Regions from separate parts of the Paucibacter sp. B51 genome, predicted to be linked through region 1. Evidence: predicted binding sites of a transcription regulator. Region 1 holds the regulator's gene; each other region holds the start of a gene.
What was found. Region 1 encodes LexA, which represses DNA repair genes until DNA is damaged. Its sites were predicted from a motif close to ACTGTATNNNNATACAGT; they were not measured.

Region 2: imuA (translesion DNA synthesis-associated protein ImuA) is a predicted target of LexA. The motif match lies at 1,238-1,255, and genes of this name have one in related genera.
Region 3: recA (recombinase RecA) is a predicted target of LexA. The motif match lies at 876-893, and genes of this name have one in related genera.

The regions. Positions count from the first base shown of each region.
Region 1 covers NZ_JAPIVN010000001.1:4,159,929-4,162,195, reverse strand. The annotation lists tRNA gene OOB33_RS17575 (tRNA-Glu) at 1-47, shown strand, start outside; tRNA gene OOB33_RS17570 (tRNA-Asp) at 136-212, shown strand; gene lexA (transcriptional repressor LexA) at 729-1,484, opposite strand; gene OOB33_RS17560 (asparaginase) at 1,570-2,267, shown strand, end outside.
Region 2 covers NZ_JAPIVN010000002.1:502,251-504,517, reverse strand. The annotation lists gene OOB33_RS23090 (hypothetical protein) at 1-151, opposite strand, end outside; gene OOB33_RS23085 (glycine zipper 2TM domain-containing protein) at 472-954, opposite strand; gene imuA (translesion DNA synthesis-associated protein ImuA) at 1,366-2,094, shown strand; gene OOB33_RS23075 (Y-family DNA polymerase) at 2,069-2,267, shown strand, end outside.
Region 3 covers NZ_JAPIVN010000001.1:1,268,424-1,270,690, reverse strand. The annotation lists gene recA (recombinase RecA) at 1-834, opposite strand, end outside; gene OOB33_RS05355 (response regulator transcription factor) at 1,117-1,794, shown strand; gene OOB33_RS05350 (sensor histidine kinase) at 1,837-2,267, shown strand, end outside.

The DNA of each region.
Region 1 (2,267 bases):
ACCCTTTCACGGTGACTACAGGGGTTCGAATCCCCTAGGGGACGCCAAGTTTGACAAGGCTTGGCAGTGTTTGAATGAATACTGCGTAACTTGTCCGGTGCAGCGCAATATCGATTTCGATATTGTGTCTCATCTGGAGTGGTAGTTCAGTTGGTTAGAATACCGGCCTGTCACGCCGGGGGTCGCGGGTTCGAGTCCCGTCCACTCCGCCAACATATTGAGAAACCCCGCAAACGAAAGTTTGCGGGGTTTTTTCTTTTCCGTTCGATATTCGTGGCTTTGCGCTGTTGATGAAAACGGACTATTTGATCAATACCTGCACGACATTTCCTTGTCATTCCGGCGGTTCAGTCTCGAAATCTCCATTGGAGATCAAACCATCAGCGATGGCGCCTCGTCTGTGAGGTATTCAGCTGCAGTAATGCAAGGGTTCGATACGGGGTTTGGCAAGGTTCCTGCGCGTTCAGGCGGCGCCTCTTTTGGGTCTGGTGCAGATTGCTTTGTTCCAGCCACACAACTCGTGATCGGACGAATGTTTGATCAAGCGTCCGCCCGTTCAGGACCAATGTGAATAAACAAAAGAGCCTGCATTGGAGGCTCTTTCGTATGTGCTGGGTCTTCCGCGACATGAGGCGGCGAGCGATTCAGACGCGTCGTTGGCTGTCTATCGACGGGCGGAGCAAGTAGGCCCGACCCGGGCAAGGGTTGCACATCGTGCGGTCGGGGGATCAACTGAACATCTGATTGCGGATCAGGCCCACCGCCAGCCCCTCGATGGCAAAGCTGTCGTCATCGGCGGCCACCTGAATCGGTTCGAAATCGGTGTTCTCGGGCAGCAACTCAATGCCACTGCGGCCGCGCTTGAATCGCTTGACGGTCACTTCGTCGCCGATTCGGGCGACCACGATCTGGCCGTTCTTGGCGTCCGAGGCTTTCTGCACGGCCAAGAGATCGCCATCCATGATGCCGATGTCTTTCATGCTCATGCCTTTCACTTTGAGCAAAAAGTCGGGCTTCTTGGCGAACATGCTGGCTTCGACGGCGTAGTTTTGCTCGATGTGCTCCTGCGCCAGGATGGGGTGGCCGGCGGCCACGCGCCCAATCAGCGGGAGATTCAGCTGGGCCAGGCTGGCCAAAGGGAAATCGAGTTGCTGCCGATCGCTGCCGCGGGGTGCGGCGCGGCCGCGCGCATATCCGGCTTGAAACTCGCGCGCCTCTTTTGACTCGCGGGCATCGCGTGCGGAGTTGAGCGCTCTCAATGTGTCAGACTTCAGGCGGATGCCGCGCGAGGTGCCGCCGACCAGTTCGATCGCGCCTTTGCGAGCCAGGGCCTGCAAATGCTCTTCGGCGGCGTTGGCAGAACGAAAACCGAGCTCGGCGGCGATTTCGGCCCGGGTCGGTGGAGCGCCGGTGCGTTCGATGGCGGCTCGCACCAGATCGAGAATCTGCTGTTGGCGCGCGGTGAGTTTCGGGCTGTCTTCCACGGTGGTCGTCCTCTGCTTGGGGCCCTGGGGCTTGATTGCCTGAATATTTATCCAGTGACTGTATTTTCATCCAGGAAATTCAAAATTGCAAAGCAAGCAAGAAACAATTGCCGTGAATGCGCCGGTGTTTGAAGCGAAATCGGGGCTGGTCGTGATTCTCGGAACCGGTGGCACCATCGCCGGTACGGCGGCCGATGCCTCGGACAATGTCGGTTATCAGGCCGCGCAGCTCGGTGTCGCACAGCTGATTGCGGCGATCCCGCCGCTCGCCCGCCGTGCGCTGGAGGCCGAACAAGTTGTGCAGCTGGACAGCAAGGACATGGATTTCGCGACCTGGCGTCTGCTGGCTGAACGGGTCGCGGCGCATCTGGCGCGTCCAGAAGTGGCCGGCGTGGTCATCACCCACGGCACGGATACCTTGGAAGAGACCGCCTATTTCCTGCAGCGCGTCCTGGCACCCGGCAAGCCCGTGGTGATCACCGCGGCCATGCGGCCCGCGACCGCCCTTCAGACCGATGGTCCGCAGAACCTGCTGGATGCAGTCACTCTCGCTGCGGAGGGAGGGGTGCCTGGTGTGTTCGTGATGTTCGCCGGCAGCATCCATTCCGCCGAGCAGGTGCGCAAGGTACACAGCTACCGGGTCGATGCATTCGCGTCAGCCGACGGCGCGCGTCTGGGGGCGGTGGAGGAGGGAGTGGTGCGCTGGTTCGCCGCGGGTCCGCAGTGCGGTGCGCAGCCGGTGGTGGGTCTTGCCCACTTGCCCCAAGGCGACCTGAGCTGGCC
Region 2 (2,267 bases), on a different contig from region 1:
CCACCAGGCCTAGCCATTGCTGCTGCACGACCAAAGCGGCGGCAAGGCCGCAAAACACCAGCAAAAGAAGCAGCTTCGAAGGCTGCTCTGCCGGCCTCAGGCGTTTCGTTCTAGGACGATTGCCCAAGTCACCCCCCGTTCGACGACTCATTCACAGCCTTTCTGAGTTCTGCCGTATGGGCGTGAACTTCAAGATGCGACTTCAGCGATGCGTGAGTGCTAGTTTTCGCATGCCTTGCGCATGGGAAAACAGAGATAAGCGGCTAATTTAGCAAGTTAGCGCGGGGAATGGTGGAGCTTTATGGCGCTTTGTGAGGTCGATCGGGGATGGTCGGCCTTGTGTTCGCCGAATTCGATCATGGGCTGTGGCGCTGAGGCGCCAAGCCGCCTAGGGAGGGGCAGGTAGTAGGGCGTGAGCAATTTCAAGGCGCACCGCGTGCCATCCGCGGCAGACGATGCGCCGATTCAGGGTCAATTCGTGGTGTCGACGCGCACGGCAGGGGCGCGGGTCACGCGGGTCTTGCCACCGGTGGTGGTCAGGATCACGGCTTCGCCCGGGTTCAGGTTCTCATTGCCCTTGGCCTGAACGATGGAGCGACGCTCGCCGTTGCGCAGCTGCACCAGCACTTCGATCGCTTCCTCGCGGGAGGCGCTGCGCTCAATGGCATTGCCGATCACCGCGCCGGCCACGGCGCCCAGCACGCCAACGATCTGGCCTTCGCGGCGGCCGCCCACCGAAGAGCCGGCCACGGCACCGACCACGCCGCCGGTGACGGCGCCGGCACCGCTTTGCGAGCCGTCCACGGTGACGCTGCGCACGCTCAGCACGGTGGCGTCCTGCACCACGGCCATGCGCTGTGCTTCATTGCGCTGAATCACATCGGGGCTGGTGGTGGAGCAGGCGCTCAGGGTGGCAAGGGCCACGAGGCTGGCGGTGATGAGGGTCTTGTTCATGGGGTGTTTCTCCTAGACACAGCACAAGGCGTGCTGCTGCAACGAGATCCATTGTGCAGCCGTTGACTGCGCCCCATGTTGCTGGATTGTGCGGCCGTGCGGGTATCGGGCCGTGCACCTTGCGGTGCAGCTTGGCTGTGGGCGAATCAAGCATGACGGCCCTTGTTGTGGATGAGGGGGGCTTTCGGGCACCGCAATGGGGGCGTGAATCTAGGCACGGGCGACTCTGGTTTGTGCCATGAGTTTTTCAAAAATTGAGTGTGATGGGTGAGATGATCAATATACTGTATAAAAATACAGTGCCAAAAAGGTTCTCACACCATCATGCGTTCTCTACCATCCGTCGAGGCAGGGCCACCCACCCCTTCCTTCGCATTCGATCGCCGGCCGCCACTCCCGGCTTTCCGCGCCTTGCCGTCGAAGGTGGAAGCGGCGGTTTGGCGTGGCGATCAGCTGGGCCAAACTGCGGAGCTCACCCTGTCTACAGGGTTCGCGGCCCTGGATGCCGAGCTTCCAGGGCATGGTTGGCCCTGCCGCGGCTTGACTGAGGTCTTGATCAATCGGGCTGCCTTGCTGGAGTGGCGTCTGGCATCTGCTGCGCTGCGCGCTGTGAGTGAAAGAGGGCGTGATATTGCCGTCATCGGCCCTCCGTACCGTCCGCACCCTCCTGGCTTGTGTTGCGATGGCATCGATTCGAATCGGTTGCTTTGGGTGGATGTTGAAAAGCCTCATGAACGCCTGTGGGCAACGGAGCAAGCTATCAAAAGCAATGCTTGCGGAGCGGTCTTGACTTGGCTGCCGCAGGTGCGTGCCGAGCAAGTTCGGCGCTTGCAGGTGTTGGCCTCGGGGTGTGATGCACCTGTTTTCGTGTTTCGCCCGGCCCTTGTGGCGGGCGAGTCTTCAGCGGCGCCGCTTCGTTTGCAGGTTCGTGTGTCGGAGGACTGGGAACTCTGTGTACGAATTTTCAAACGTCGCGGTCCGAGTTTCGATGCCGAACTGCGCTTGATGTCTGTTCCTGGCGGTCTCATGGACATCATGACCCAGCGCTTGCGTTATCCAAGCCGTCTTACCTTGCGAGTGCCTGATGTTGTGGTGCGTACTTCGACGACCGGATTTGAGCGCGACGTCGTCCCCCATTGACGCATCTCTTCAAGCGCTGGCCTTTTGGGCTTTGCAGTTCACGCCCAGAGTCAGCTTGGTCGAGGAGGCTGTGGCAATGGAGGTGGAGGCCAGTACGAGGCTGTTCAAAGGGCGGCGCGCCTTGCGTGACCGCGTTCTTGCGGAGTGTGCAGGGTTTGGTGTGAAGGCTTTGG
Region 3 (2,267 bases), 2.9 Mb from region 1:
TTCGCGGCTGATGCCTTCGCCGTAAAGAATGTCGAACTCGGCGGTCTTGAACGGAGGCGAGACCTTGTTCTTGACGACCTTGACCTTGGTTTCGCTGCCGATGACGTCATCGCCCTTCTTGATCGAGCCGATGCGGCGGATGTCCAGGCGCACCGAGGCGTAGAACTTGAGCGCGTTGCCACCGGTCGTGGTTTCGGGGCTGCCGAACATCACGCCGATCTTCATGCGGATCTGGTTGATGAAGATGACCATGCAGTTGGTCTTCTTGATGGTGGCGGTCAGCTTGCGCAGGGCCTGGCTCATCAGGCGGGCTTGCAGACCCGGCAGGGAATCACCCATTTCGCCTTCGAGTTCGGCCTTGGGCGTCAGCGCGGCCACGGAGTCGACCACGATCAGGTCGACCGAGCCGGAGCGCACCAGGGCGTCGACGATTTCCAGGGCCTGTTCGCCGGTGTCGGGCTGGCTGATCAGCAGCTCTTGCAGATTGACGCCCAGCTTTTGCGCGTACTGGATGTCCAGCGCGTGTTCGGCATCGATGAAGGCGCAGGTGCCGGCCAGCTTTTGCATCTCGGCGATGACCTGCAGGGTCAGGGTGGTCTTGCCCGAGGACTCCGGGCCGTAAATCTCGACCACACGGCCGCGCGGCAGGCCACCGACCCCCAGAGCGATGTCCAGGCCCAGGGAGCCGGTGGAGACGACCTGGATGTCCTCGATCACCTCGCCTTCACCGAGGCGCATGATGGAACCCTTGCCGAACTGCTTCTCGATCTGGCTGAGGGCGGCTTGCAAGGCCTTGGCTTTTTCGGTGTTGAGGGCTTTGACGGGGGCATCCATGATTCGTTCTCCTGAAAAGGGCTGGGCGGATTATGTCGCAATCTGTATGTTTGTACAGTAGTTTGACGATTGAACTTTGGCAAGCCGTTTCGGTTCTCGCCGTGTCATCGCTGAATCCTAGGGCGCCACTGGCTCACTGGATGAGCCAGCAATTGATGAAGTCAAAATTCGGATGGCGCTTGATTTCACCGCGCACAAGCAGCTGTGAGCCGCCGAAGCCCTGGCTGGCATCCCTAGAATGCGGGAACTAGCCCCCTGGCCATGAGTGATGGAGACTGACGCATGCGCATCCTGATTGCCGAAGATGACCAAGTCCTGGCCGATGCCTTGCTGCGCTCCTTGCGCGCCTCCGGTTATGCGGTGGATCAGGTCGGCAGCGGCACCGAGGCCGATGCGGCCCTGGCTTCGCATGAGTTCGATCTGGTCATCCTGGATCTGGGCCTGCCGCGCCTGCATGGCCTGGAGGTGCTGCGCAAGCTGCGCGCCCGAGGCTCCTCCATGCCGGTGCTGATCCTGACGGCGGCCGACAGCGTCGAGCAGCGCGTCAAGGGCCTGGACCTGGGCGCCGACGACTACATGGCCAAGCCCTTCTCGCTGCAGGAACTGGAAGCCCGCGTGCGCGCCCTGACCCGGCGCGGCCTGGGCACGGCCTCCTCGGTGATCAAGCATGGCCCGCTGAGCTTCGACGCCACCGGCCGCGTGGCCTACATCAACGACCAGATGATCGAGCTTTCGGCCCGCGAGCTGAGCCTGCTGGAAGTGCTGCTGCAGCGCGCCGGCCGCCTGGTCAGCAAGGACCAACTGGTCGAGCGCCTCTGTGAGTGGGGCGAAGAGGTCAGCAACAACGCGATCGAGGTCTACATCCACCGCCTGCGCAAGAAGATCGAGCAAGGCCCGATCCGCATCGCCACCGTGCGCGGCCTCGGCTACTGCCTGGAAAAGATCCAGCCCGGCGCTTGAAGCCCACGCCCACGCCCGCGCCCAACCGGAGCCTGCCCCACCATGGCGGCTGAAACCGGCCAACGCTCGCTGTTTGGCGAGATCCTCGATTGGATGCTCGCGCCCTTGCTGCTGATCTGGCCGATCAGCGTGGCCCTGACCTGGCTGGTGGCGCAAGGCATCGCCAGCCGGCCCTACGACCGAGAGCTCGGCGAAATGGCCCGCACCCTGGGCCTGCAAGTGGCCTCGGCCGCGCCGCTGCCCGAGGGGCGCAGCGCCCGCTCCCGCTACGCCCTGGCCCCGGAGGCAGCGGCCCTGCTGCGCGCGGACGAAACCGACACCGTCTACTACCAGGTGCTGGGCCTGCGCGGCGAGCTGCTCAACGGCGATGCCAAGCTGCCCGTGCCGCCCGAGGACGATGTCATCGTGCCCTGGGAGCTGCATTTCCGCGATGAAGACATGGGCAGCGAACGCGTGCGCGTGGCCTACCTCTG